One region of the Streptomyces sp. NPDC027663 genome, then DNA from elsewhere that is predicted to be linked to it. Evidence: riboswitches for the same ligand, from Rfam matches in the RefSeq annotation. Region 1 holds a riboswitch; each other region holds the start of a gene.
What was found. A riboswitch is a leader RNA that binds a small molecule or an ion and turns the genes downstream of it on or off. The one in region 1 is predicted to bind cyclic di-AMP.

Region 1 (4,271 bases):
GACCCATCCCGGGCAGCGCCGGCTCCTGCAGCAGTCCGTGACGAGCGGGGAGCGGGACCTCCTGGAGACCGGCGTGGAGGAACTGCTGCGCTACGACGGCCCGGTGGAGCTGGCCACCTGGCGGTTCGCCACCGAGCCCCTCACCATCGGCGGGCAGGACATCGCGCCGGGCGACCCGGTGCTCGTCGTGCTCGCCGCGGCCGACCGGGACCCGGAGCGGTTCGCCGGCCCGGACGTGCTCGACCTCACCCGCCGCGACAACCAGCACCTCGGCTACGGCCACGGCATCCACTACTGCCTCGGCGCGCCGCTCGCCCGGCTGGAGGGCCAGACCGCGCTCGCCACGCTGCTCACCCGCCTGCCCGACCTGCGGCTCGCCGTGGACCCGGACGAGCTGCGCTGGCGCGGCGGACTCATCATGCGCGGCCTGCGCACCCTGCCCGTGGAGTTCACGCCCACCGCCTGAACACAGCCCGTCCAGGGAAACCTGACGGACATTCACTCTGTGATCTTCACGTGATCTGCGCGGCATGAACTTGTGACAAGTGATCGTCTGCCTATACGTTCACCCATCAGCGTGGCGAAGGGCTTCATCCGCCGCGCCGGTACTGCTGTCGCTCGAAAGGCCTCTGCATGCTCTCCGGGAACGGTCGACACCGTCGCCCCCGTCAGGCTCCGGCTCTCCTCGTCGCGGCCGGGGTGACCGGCTCAGCCATCGCCATCCCGCTCCTCGGCGCCGCCAGCGCCAGCGCGGCCGACGGCACCACGTGGGACAAGGTGGCCGAGTGCGAGAGCGGCGGCTCCTGGAGCGCGGACTCCGGCAACGGGTACTACGGCGGGCTGCAGATCTCGCAGGCGGACTGGGCCGCGTACGGCGGGACCCAGTACGCGGCCAGCGCCGACCAGGCCAGCCGTTCCCAGCAGATCGCCGTCGCCGAGAACATCCTCGCGGACAAGGGCACCACCCCCTGGGCCACCTGCGCCCTGCTGTCGGGCCTGACCGAGGATTCGGACTCGGCGGACGTCGACACGGGCGTCGGCCGGTCCGGTGACACCGACGGTTCGGGTGACCCGTCCGGATCGACTGACAGTTCGGATGGTTCCGAAAACCCCGACAGCCCTGACAACTCCGACTCGTCCGGTCTGCCGGGTTCGTCGCCTTCGGGGGACGCCGGTTCCGATGCCGACTCCGGCTCCGGCAACGGCTCTTCGTCCGGCAAGGACGGCCGGCCGGCCGGGAAGCCGGGCGAGGGTGACGGCAAGGTGAACGGCTCCGACGGGACCGACACGCCCAAGTCCGACAAATCCGCGTCGCCGGACGCGGGAAGCCCGCAGGGGGCCGACGGCTCCGCCACGGCCACTCCGGAACCCGGCCGCGAGGACAACCCCCAGCAGGCCGCCGGTTCTTGGAGCCTGGTCGACACCGGCTCCCTCGGCGGTGGCGGACGTCATCGGGGGGCGAGTGCGGACGAAAGCGCGACAAACGGTCAGAATGCCGCCTCCTCGGGCCGCCACGCCTCTCGCGAACCGGACACCTACACCGTCCGCGACGGCGACTCCCTCGCCTCCATCGCCGACTCCCTTGAGGTCGACGGCGGATGGCGCGCGCTCTACGCCGGCAACAAGAAGGCCATCGGGGCCGACCCGAATCACATCACCGCCGGTCAGACCCTGGAAGTCGGGGACGAAACGGACGGCGATTAGCGGGAGTTGACGCCCCACTTAACGCCCTATTGTCCGGTTTGGCGAAAGTGTGGGATGAGTCTCAGAAGCCCTGATCGTCTTTGAAATTCCGCGGACCGCGTGCCTACGGTCAAGGCCGCTCGTCACCACGAGCCCCGGCAGTCGCAACGCCGAATCCTGCCAGCGGTTGCCCGGGAACAGTCGTCGCGTCAAGCGCCGTAGGCAGGAGCGGGGGACCCAAGGTAAGTGCCGGGCCCGGCAGTTGATGCCGGACCGGCTCGGGGTGAAGCCGCATCTCGCGCACAGCGGGAGATGCGGCCGGGCAACTCAACCGGCCCGAACCCGACAGCTCACCTCGCAGGCGTCGGTGAGGGGATCGTTCCATGCTGTTTTCCGGCAAGGGCAAGCACCGTCGTCCGTCCAAGGCCGTCCGCGCCATCACGCTCGCCGGTGTCACCGGCGCCGCCGTCGCCGCCCCGCTGATGGCGGCCGGCAACGCCTCCGCCGCCACCGCCTCGGAGTGGGACACGGTCGCCCAGTGCGAGTCCGGCGGCAACTGGTCCATCAACACCGGCAACGGCTACTACGGCGGTCTGCAGTTCTCCGCCTCCACCTGGGCCGCGTACGGCGGCTCGCAGTACGCCGCCACCGCCGACAAGGCCACCAAGGCGCAGCAGATCGAGATCGCCGAGAAGGTCCTCGCGGCCCAGGGCAAGGGCGCCTGGCCGGTCTGCGGCACGGGCCTGTCCGGCACCCCCTACGGCGGTGCCGCCCCGAGCACCCCCTCGGACTCGGGCAGCACCACCACCCGCTCCACCGACCAGCAGGCCGCCTCCCGCTCCGCCGAGCGTCCGGCCGCGTCCACGAGCAAGAGCAAGACCGTCACCACCCCGACCGGCAAGAAGGTCAAGAAGGGCGACGGCGAGTACAAGGTCGTCGCGGGCGACACCCTCAGCACCATCGCCGCGAAGCACAAGGTCGAGGGTGGCTGGCAGAAGCTGTTCGAGCTGAACAAGGACATCGTCGAGGACGCGAACCTCATCTACCCGGGTCAGCAGCTCCACCTGAAGTGACCCCCGGTTCCGAGCGGATCCACAGCGCCCTCACATCCCCAGGGGTCTCATCGCAGGCCTCGTGAGGGCCACCCCCGTCCCCACGGGCTCCCCGCCCCGGTGCGTGTTCCCCCGTACGCACCGGGGCGGGGTTTTTCTGTGCCGTCGCCACAGGTCTTTGTTTCGGCCGAAAACAAAAGGTACCGTCGGCATGTCCACGGGACGGTCGGTCGGTGGCCGACGCCCCCGGGACGGTTAGGCTCTAGTCGCAAGGCGCAGCCGTAAGGCACACCGCCCCGCACTTCCAGCGTCACATCCAAGAAGGAGATGCTCGTGCCGTCCATCGACGTCGTCGTAGCCCGGGAAATCCTGGACTCCCGAGGCAACCCCACGGTCGAGGTCGAGGTCGGCCTCGACGACGGCAGCACGGGTCGTGCCGCCGTTCCGTCCGGCGCCTCGACCGGCGCCTTCGAGGCCATCGAGCTCCGCGACGGCGACCCGAACCGCTACCAGGGCAAGGGCGTCGAGAAGGCCGTCCTCGCCGTCATCGAGCAGATCGGCCCGGAGCTGGTCGGTTACGACGCCACCGAGCAGCGCCTGATCGACCAGGCCATGTTCGACCTGGACGCCACCGACAACAAGGGCTCCCTCGGCGCCAACGCCATCCTCGGCGTCTCGCTCGCCGTCGCCCACGCCGCCTCCGAGGCCAGCGACCTGCCCCTCTTCCGCTACCTGGGCGGCCCGAACGCGCACCTGCTGCCGGTGCCGATGATGAACATCCTGAACGGCGGCTCGCACGCCGACTCCAACGTGGACATCCAGGAGTTCATGATCGCTCCGATCGGCGCGGAGTCCTTCTCCGAGGCCCTGCGCTGGGGCACCGAGGTCTACCACACCCTGAAGAAGGTCCTGAAGAGCAAGGGCCTGTCCACCGGCCTCGGCGACGAGGGCGGCTTCGCCCCGAACCTGGGCTCCAACCGTGAGGCCCTCGACCTCATCCTCGAAGCGATCAAGGAAGCCGGCTACGCCCCCGGCGAGCAGATCGCCCTCGCGCTCGACGTCGCCGCCTCCGAGTTCTACAAGGACGGCAAGTACCTCTTCGAGGGCAAGGAGCGCTCCGCCGCCGAGATGACGGAGTACTACGAGGAGCTGGTCGCGGCCTACCCGCTCGTCTCCATCGAGGACCCGCTGTTCGAGGACGACTGGGCCGGCTGGAAGGTCATCACCGACAAGCTCGGCGACAAGGTCCAGCTGGTCGGCGACGACCTGTTCGTCACCAACCCCGAGCGCCTGGCCCGCGGCATCGAGGACGGCGCCGCCAACGCCCTGCTGGTCAAGGTCAACCAGATCGGCTCGCTGACCGAGACCCTGGACGCCGTCGAGCTGGCCCAGCGCAACGGCTTCAAGTGCATGATGTCCCACCGCTCCGGCGAGACCGAGGACGTCACCATCGCCGACCTGGCCGTCGCCACCAACTGCGGCCAGATCAAGACCGGCGCCCCGGCCCGCTCCGAGCGCGTCGCCAAGTACAACCAG
Region 2 (4,271 bases), on a different contig from region 1:
CCTCGAGGTGACCCCCGAGGAGGTCCAGGAGGTCGCCAAGGCCCGCCTGCGGCCCGACAACCGCGCGGTCCTCGTCTACGAGCCGAAGTCCCCGGAGACCGTAGAGGACGCGGACGTGCCCGAGGACCCGGAGACGGAAGCGACCGTAGAGGCGGGCCACGACGAGAACGAGGAGACGGCCAAGTGACCGAGCTCGCCACCATGGACTTCCACCCCCAGCCGCAGCCGGGCGAGGCCAAGCCCTGGGCGTTCCCCGCCCCCGAGCGCGGCACGCTGGGCAACGGCCTGACCGTGCTGCGCTGTCACCGCCCCGGCCAGCAGGTCGTCGCCGTGGAGGTGCTGCTGGACGCGCCGCTGGACGCCGAGCCGGCCGGCCTGGACGGTGTCGCCACGATCATGGCGCGGGCCTTTTCGGAGGGCACCGACCAGCACTCGGCCGAGGAGTTCGCGGCCGAGCTGGAACGCGCGGGCGCCACGCTCGACGCGCACGCCGACCACCCCGGCGTCCGGCTCGGCCTGGAGGTCCCCGCCTCCCGCCTGGCCAAGGGTCTCGGCCTGCTCGCCGACGCCCTGCGCGCGCCCGCCTTCGCCGAGAGCGAGGTCGAGCGGCTGGTCCGCAACCGCCTGGACGAGATTCCGCACGAGCTGGCCAACCCCACCCGCCGCGCCGGCAAGGAACTCTCCAAGGAGCTGTTCCCGGCGGCCTCGCGCATGTCCCGCCCGCGGCAGGGCACCGAGGAGACGGTCGAGAAGATCGACGCCGCGGCCGTGCGCGCCTTCTACGACCGCCATGTGCGGCCCGCCACGGCCACCGTGGTCGTCGTCGGCGACCTGACCGGCACCGACCTGGACGCGCTGCTCACCGACACCCTGGGCGCCTGGACCGGCACCCCGGGCGAGCCCCGGCCCGTGCCGCCGGTGACCGCGGACGACACCGGGCGCGTGGTCATCGTGGACCGGCCGGGCGCCGTCCAGACACAGCTGCTCATCGGCCGGATCGGCCCCGACCGGCACGACCGGGTGTGGCCCGCCCAGGTGCTCGGCACGTACTGCCTCGGCGGCACCCTCACCTCCCGCCTGGACCGGGTCCTGCGCGAGGAGAAGGGCTACACCTACGGCGTGCGCGCCTTCGGGCAGGTGCTCCGCTCGGCGCCGGACGGCACGGGCGCGGCGATGCTCGCCATCAGCGGCTCCGTGGACACGCCGAACACCGGTCCCGCGCTGGAGGACCTGTGGAAGGTGCTGCGCACCCTCGCGGCGGAGGGCCTGACCGACGCCGAGCGGGATGTCGCCGTGCAGAACCTCGTGGGCGTGGCGCCGCTGAAGTACGAGACCGCGGCGGCCGTCGCGAGCACGCTGGCCGACCAGGTCGAGCAGCACCTGCCCGACGACTTCCAGGCGACGCTGTACCAGCAGCTGGCCGCCACGGGCACGGTGGAGGCCACCGCGGCCGCCGTGAACGCCTTCCCGGTGGACCGCCTGGTGACCGTCCTCGTCGGCGACGCGTCCGAGATCAAGGCGCCGGTCGAGGCGCTGGGTATCGGCGAAGTCACCGTCGTCGCCGCGGAGTAGCGGCATACGCGCGTGGGGCCCTGACGACCTACGGGTCGTCAGGGCCCCACGCTGTTCCACTCGTGTTGCCAGATGCCCGATTTGAGGCGGAGGTTGCCTGTCTGCCCTGTGGGATGCGCTACAAAACACCGGATCCGTTTGGGGATTGAAAGCAGGTTCCGTAGCGTCGTCGGGGCTGTTCGTCAGGCAGTGCGCCGCACCCGCGGCACCGGACAGTCATCGCCGAGTCCCCGTACGGCGCGAGCCAGGGGAGCCGGGGACCCACCGTCCCTGGGGTGAATCGGGCGCCCGCGCGTGAGCGGGGGAGTCCGTAGGAGACCTTCCTGCTCCGAACCCGTCAGCTAACCCGGTAGGCGAGACGGAAGGAAAGGACCAGCCACTACATGGCGTTCATGTGCGCCACCGGGAAGCACCGCAAGCCCGGCCGGGTCAAGCGCACCACCGCTCAGGCGGCCGGTATCGCGGCCCTCACGACCACCGGCGTCGTCGGCACCCTCGCCGCCTCCCCGGCGCTCGCCGCCGAGAGCCCCGCGGAGCAGACCGGCCTCACCCCGGTCATCACCGTGAGTGACGACGTCGCCGACCGCATCGACGCGCAGGCCGCCGCCCAGCAGCAGGCAGCCGACCAGAAGGCGGCCGAGGAGGCCGCGGCGAAGGCAGCCGCCAAGAGGGCCCAGGAGGTACGCGCGGCCAAGGCCCGTGCCGCTCGTGAGGCCGAGCGCAAGCGGCTCAACGCCTTCACCGCCCCCATCGCGCAGTCCTACGTCTCCACGGCCTACCAGGCCAGCAGCTCGCTGTGGTCCTCCGGCTCGCACACCGGCATCGACTTCCACGCGGCCAGCGGTACGACCGTCCACGCGGTCGGCTCCGGGACGGTCGTCTCGGCGGGCTGGGGCGGCGCGTACGGCAACCAGATCGTGATCCGGATGGCCGACGGCATGTACACCCAGTACGGCCACCTGTCCTCCATCGGTGTCACGGTGGGCCAGAAGGTCGTCCCGGGCCAGCAGATCGGCCTGTCCGGCGCGACCGGCAACGTCACCGGCCCGCACCTCCACTTCGAGGCCCGCACGACCTCCGAGTACGGCTCCGACGTCGACCCGCTGGCCTACCTCCGCAAGCACGGCGTGCAGATCTGACGCCCGGCGCGCGAGCGCCCGAAGCCCCGGCTCACCGAGCCGGGGCTTTCGCGTTTTCCGCCGGATCCCGTCAGAGGCGCTGTCCAAAAAAATATCCATGAATCAGGGGCCGCCGTCGGAAATTCCGCCTCATTGCAATAGAGTCACGGAACACGCGTCCATCGTCGACGTTTCACGGGGATTAAGGCGGAGGTCGGTCATGCGTATTCCGGCGCACTCGGTGTGCACGGCGATCCGGGACGACATCGTCGCGGGTGTCCACGAGCGCGGCGGCCGGCTCACCGAGGAGGTCCTGGCCCGCCGCTACGGCGTCTCGCGGGTCCCCGTCCGCGAGGCCCTGCGCACCCTGGAGGCCGAGGGCTTCGTGGTGACCCGCCGGCACGCGGGCGCGTGCGTGGCCGAGCCGACCGAGCAGGAGGCCGCCGACCTGCTGGAGATGCGGATGCTGCTGGAGCCGCTGGGGGCCGCCCGGGCCGCCCAGCGGCGCACCGAGGCCCATCTGAAGGTGCTGCGCGGCCTGGTCCGGCTGGGCCAGGAGCGGGCCAGGAGGGGGCACAGCGATGATCTGCGCTCGCTGGGCGGCTGGTTCCACGAGACGCTCGCACAGGCCTGCGGCAGCTCCTCGCTGACCTCGGTGCTCACCCAGTTGCGGCACAAGATCGCCTGGATGTACGCGGTGGAGGCGCCGCTGAGCCCGGTCGAGACCTGGGCGGAGCACGGGGCGATCGTGGACGCGGTGGCGCGCGGGGACGGTGACCGCGCGCGGGCGCTCACGGCACTGCACACCGAGCGGTCGACGGGCGCGCACCGGCTTCGTTTTCCCGGCGCCGCGGAACGTGTGAGGTCTTCGCAACATGCCGTAAACATGTCGAGCCCGCGGCATTAACACGCACGCCGTATACAAAGAAGAGCCATTTCGCGGGGCCTTGTTTTCCGCTGCCCTAATTCCGCTGCGGCCGGAATTCATTCGGTGTGGCCCGAGTATGCCCGCGGATAAAGCGCGGCAATTTTTCCGCCGGGTGCGCAAACGCCGGAGCCGCGCCGCCCCGAGAGGCGAACGCGGCTCCGGCGCTCCGTGCGGTGGACGCTCAGACGGTCTCGGGCAGCTCTTCCAGGCCCTCGGAGACCAGCTTGGCCAGACGGTCCAGGGCGGCGTCCGCGCCCTCGGCGTCGGAGGCGAGGACGATCTCCTCGCCACCCTGGGCACCCAGGCCCAGGACGGCCAGCATCGAGGCCGCGTTGACGGGGTTGCCCCCGGCCTTGGCGATCGTCACCGGGACGCCTGCGGCCGTGGCGGCTCGGACGAAGATGGAGGCGGGGCGGGCGTGGAGGCCCTCGGCCCAGCCGACGTTGACGCGGCGCTCAGCCATGTGTTGCTGCCCTTCGGTGTTCAGGGTTGTCTAGACCAGTTTCCCATATCGTGGAGCGTGCCCGGAGCGGACCCTCGTTCCCCTCCGGTCGGCCCGGACCGCGGCCTCGGTCCGGCTTGCCGGTCCTCCACAGACTGCCTCGCGCTGTTGTCGGACGCGAGCCGTACTCTGGGGCCCATGCAGACCTCGG
Region 3 (4,271 bases), on a different contig from region 1:
GCAGCGTGATGATCGAGCCGCGGAAAGCGGACCAGGCGGGGGTGATCGGGTGCTATGGAGCGCATATATGCAAGGTCTGCCGAGCGTTTTCGCGCCGCCGCCGCCCCTGAGGGCGGGCCCGGTGCGGGGAGCCGTGGCGCCCCCTGGCTAGGCTCCGGCCCCATGGACGTACTCATCCATCTCTTCGTCGGCCTGCACATCGTCGGTATCGCCGCGCTGCTCGGCGGCTTCCTCACCCAGATGAAGGCGATGGGCCAGGGCACGGCCCGGTTCGTGCCCGGGATGCTGCACGGCGCGCTGACCATGCTGGTCACCGGCGTGGCGCTCGTCGGCCTCAATCAGGCCGACGACCACCACGTCAACAACATCAAGATCGGCGTGAAGCTGGCTCTGCTGATCGTGATCCTCGCGCTGGTCTACGTGAAGCGCGACGAGGAGCGGATCGACAAGGGCCTCTTCGGGCTCGTCGGCCTGCTGACCACGGCGAACATCTTCATCGCCGTCCTCTGGACCTGATCTCCGGCCGGACCTGATCTCCGGTCGAACCTGATCTCCCGGGCGGGCGATCTCGGGGCGGCGGGATCAGCCCGGCCGCACCACGCAGCGCACGGCCGACCCGTCGGTGCGGGAGACCGGTTCCTCACGCACGTACGCGCCCGGCCTGGGAGCGTGGATCATCATGCCGTCGCCCGTGCACAGCCCTACATGGTCTGCGTCGTCGTGGAAGAACACGAGGTCGCCGGGGCGCGCCTCGGCAGGCGGGACCGTGGTTCCTGCTTCGGCCTGATCGCGGGCGCTGCGCGGAAGGGTGACACCGGCCGACTTCCAGGCGGCCTGGGTCAGCCCCGAGCAGTCGTAGGAACCGGGGCCGGCGGCGCCCCACACGCACGGCTTGCCGAGCTGCTCCCGGGCGAAGGCGACGGCTTTCCGGGCCTTGGTCGTCGTGTCCGTGCCGGATGTGACCGTCGCAACGGACGCGATCGACGCGGATGTGACCGGAGCGGACGTGATCGACGGGGATGTGACCGACGCGACGGACGTCACCGGTGCGGTGGATGTGACTGAGGCGCCATACATGTCAGGTGCGACAGGTGCGACAGGTGCGACAGACGCGCTAGGTGCGGCAGGCGTGACGGACTGCGCGGCGCTCTGCGCGGTCCGCTGCGACAGCAGCACGCGCGCGTGGGCGAGCTTTTTCTGCACCGCCGCCTTGGCGGTCTTCGGGTCCCTCGCGGCGGCCTCCGGCACGCTGTCCGCGGGCGGGACGACGGCCCTCTCCTGGGCGGACGGCAGGAGGGACGCGTTCCGGACGGACGCGGCGACGGCCGCCTTCCGCGCGGACGGTACCGCCTCCATGCCTCGTGCGGGCGTTACGGCGCCCCTGCCCTGTGCGGGCGTTACGGCGTCCCTGCCTCGTGCGGGCGGTACGGCATCCACACTCCGTCTCGGGGGTGCGACGCTCGTGCCCCGGGCGGGCGTCGCCGCGGCTGTGTCCCGGGCCCCCTCGGGGCCGCGCTGGGCCGGAACGGCGCGGGGCTGGGCCGCGGCGCGGCGGGCCACCTCGTCCCGGAGCCGCTGAAGACTGTCGCCGTGTCGCCGGGGTGCGTCCGCGGGACGCTCCTCGGCCCCGGCGGCGGACCGCTCCCTGCTTGCGGCGGCGGAACGCTCCCTGGCGGTGCCGGCGAAACGCTCCCTGGTCGTGCCGGACGTCTCGGTCGCCGATTCCGCCCGGCGGTACAGATCGTCGATCTTCCGCTCGATCTCCTCCGGGCTCGGCCTGCCGTGACCGGTTTCGGGAGCGGCCTGCGCGGACTGGGAGAGGACGGCCACGGAGGTGAGGGCGGCGGTGGCGAGAGCGGGGGTGCGAATGCCCGTCCCCGGGGTTCCGCCGGGGCGCGGCTTGCGGTGCGACGCCAAGGGAGGCGACTCCTTCCTTGCTGCCGCCTACCGGGTTAGCTGTCGGGTTCGGGCGGACGGAAGGGTTGCCCTACGGCGTCGTCCCGGGCGGGAGTCGGCCGATTCACCCCAGGATCGGTGGGTCCCCGGCTCCGGGCACCACGCAGAGGGCGCACCGGACTCGGCGGAGGCCGCGCGGCCCGGCGACGTTCGCCGGAGAGGGGTCGTGCGGCCTGACGGCAACCTAGCCAACTGGTGTGTCTTCTGTGAAGGTTGGTGTGCGGTTTGTCCGATACATTTCCGTGACCTGATGGCTGGTTCACGCCCGCGTGACCAGGCGCTTCCGTTGTGTGAGCGGTCGGCGGACGCTTTCGACGCGAAGAGCGACCGCTCACCACGCGGGCCATGTTCCGGGGACGGCAACCGGTTGTCGGTGGGGCGGCCTAGACTCGTAGAGCGATGAGCAGCCTCTTTGACGACAGCTTCCTGGCGGACCTCCAGCCCCCTCGCGGGCACGAGGAGGAGCAGCCGCCACCCGAGGACGATCACGCTCCGGAGCCGCTTCCGGACGATCTGTTCGGCGGGAAGTTCGATGTGCCGCCGGACCGTGACGCGTACTACCGCGACGGCGCCCCGCGCCCCGTGATCGACGCGGCGGCGCTCCTGGAGGGACTGAACGACAACCAGCGCGCCGCGGTCGTGCACGCCGGTTCGCCGCTGCTCATCGTCGCCGGCGCCGGCTCCGGCAAGACCCGTGTGCTCACCCACCGCATCGCCCACCTACTCGCCGAGCGGAACGTGCACCCGGGCCAGATCCTCGCGATCACCTTCACCAACAAGGCCGCGGGCGAGATGAAGGAGCGCGTGGAGCAGCTCGTCGGCCCGCGCGCGAACGCGATGTGGGTGATGACCTTCCACAGCGCGTGCGTGCGGATCCTGCGCCGCGAGTCGAAGAAGCTGGGCTTCACGTCGTCGTTCTCGATCTACGACGCCGCCGACAGCAAGCGCCTGATGGCCCTCGTCTGCCGCGACCTGGACCTGGATCCCAAGCGCTTCCCGCCCAAGTCCTTCAGCGCCAAGATCAGCAACCTCAAGAACGAGCTGATCGACGAGGAGGACTTCGCCGCGCAGGCCACCGACGGCTTCGAGAAGACGCTGGCGCAGGCCTACGCCCTGTACCAGTCGCGGTTGCGCGAGGCGAACGCGCTGGACTTCGACGACCTGATCATGACGACGGTCAACCTGCTGCGCGCCTTCCCGGACGTCGCCGAGCACTACCGGCGCCGCTTCCGGCACGTCCTGGTCGACGAGTACCAGGACACCAACCACGCCCAGTACGCCCTCGTCCGCGAGCTGGTCGGGACGGGCGAGCGCGCCGGCGAGGCCGACACCCCGCCCGGCGAGTACGACGTCCCGCCCGCCGAACTGTGCGTGGTCGGTGACGCGGACCAGTCGATCTACGCCTTCCGGGGCGCGACGATCCGCAACATCCTCCAGTTCGAGGAGGACTACCCGAACGCGACGACGATCCTGCTGGAGCAGAACTACCGCTCCACGCAGACCATCCTGTCCGCCGCCAACGCGGTCATCGAGCGCAACGAGTCCCGCCGCCCGAAGAACCTGTGGACCAACGCCGGGCAGGGCGCACGGATCACCGGTTACGTCGCCGACACCGAGCACGACGAGGCCCAGTTCGTCGCCGACGAGATAGACCGCCTCACGGACGCGCGCGAGGCGAAGGCCGGGGACGTCGCCGTCTTCTACCGCACCAACGCCCAGTCCCGTGTCTTCGAAGAGGTCTTCATCCGCGTCGGCCTGCCCTACAAGGTCGTCGGCGGCGTCCGCTTCTACGAGCGCAAAGAGGTCCGGGACGTCCTGGCCTATCTGCGCGTCCTCGCCAACCCCGAGGACTCGGTGCCGCTGCGCCGCATCCTCAACGTGCCCAAGCGGGGCATCGGCGAGCGCGCGGAGGCGATGATCGATGCCCTCGCCCAGCGCGAGAAGATCAGCTTCCCGCAGGCTCTGAAGCGCGTGGACGAGGCGTACGGCATGGCCGCGCGCTCCACCAACGCGGTCAAGCGGTTCAACACGCTGATGGAGGACCTGCGCACGATCGTGGAGTCCGGCGCCGGCCCCGCGACCGTCCTGGAGGCGATCCTCGAGCGCACGGGCTATCTGGCCGAGCTGCAGGCCTCCACCGACCCGCAGGACGAGACCCGCATCGAGAACCTCCAGGAACTCGCCGCCGTGGCTCTGGAGTTCGAGCAGGAGCGCGGTGAGGGAGCCGGGACACCGGGGGCTGCCGCCCCGGGCGGCACGCTTGCCGACTTCCTGGAGCAGGTCGCCCTGGTCGCCGACTCCGACCAGATCCCGGA

Region 2: it holds a riboswitch for cyclic di-AMP, as region 1 does, so the genes downstream of both, ACZ4SF_RS30045 (M23 family metallopeptidase) here and ACZ4SF_RS19920 (transglycosylase family protein) in region 1, are expected to answer to the same signal.
Region 3: it holds a riboswitch for cyclic di-AMP, as region 1 does, so the genes downstream of both, ACZ4SF_RS07850 (C40 family peptidase) here and ACZ4SF_RS19920 (transglycosylase family protein) in region 1, are expected to answer to the same signal.

What each region holds. Positions count from the first base shown of each region.
Region 1 covers NZ_JBVHSK010000006.1:468,052-472,322, forward strand. Annotated here, with positions in the region: gene ACZ4SF_RS19910 (cytochrome P450 family protein) at 1-466, shown strand, start outside; gene ACZ4SF_RS19915 (transglycosylase family protein) at 634-1,704, shown strand; cyclic di-AMP (ydaO/yuaA leader) riboswitch at 1,888-2,062, shown strand; gene ACZ4SF_RS19920 (transglycosylase family protein) at 2,067-2,756, shown strand; gene eno (phosphopyruvate hydratase) at 3,063-4,271, shown strand, end outside.
Region 2 covers NZ_JBVHSK010000014.1:123,999-128,269, forward strand. Annotated here, with positions in the region: gene ACZ4SF_RS30035 (M16 family metallopeptidase) at 1-187, shown strand, start outside; gene ACZ4SF_RS30040 (M16 family metallopeptidase) at 184-1,572, shown strand; cyclic di-AMP (ydaO/yuaA leader) riboswitch at 1,783-1,942, shown strand; gene ACZ4SF_RS30045 (M23 family metallopeptidase) at 1,956-2,711, shown strand; gene ACZ4SF_RS30050 (GntR family transcriptional regulator) at 2,911-3,597, shown strand; gene ACZ4SF_RS30055 (HPr family phosphocarrier protein) at 3,800-4,081, opposite strand; gene ACZ4SF_RS30060 (bifunctional acetate--CoA ligase family protein/GNAT family N-acetyltransferase) at 4,259-4,271, shown strand, end outside.
Region 3 covers NZ_JBVHSK010000002.1:662,032-666,302, reverse strand. Annotated here, with positions in the region: gene ACZ4SF_RS07855 (hypothetical protein) at 163-516, shown strand; gene ACZ4SF_RS07850 (C40 family peptidase) at 583-1,917, opposite strand; cyclic di-AMP (ydaO/yuaA leader) riboswitch at 1,926-2,079, opposite strand; gene pcrA (DNA helicase PcrA) at 2,356-4,271, shown strand, end outside.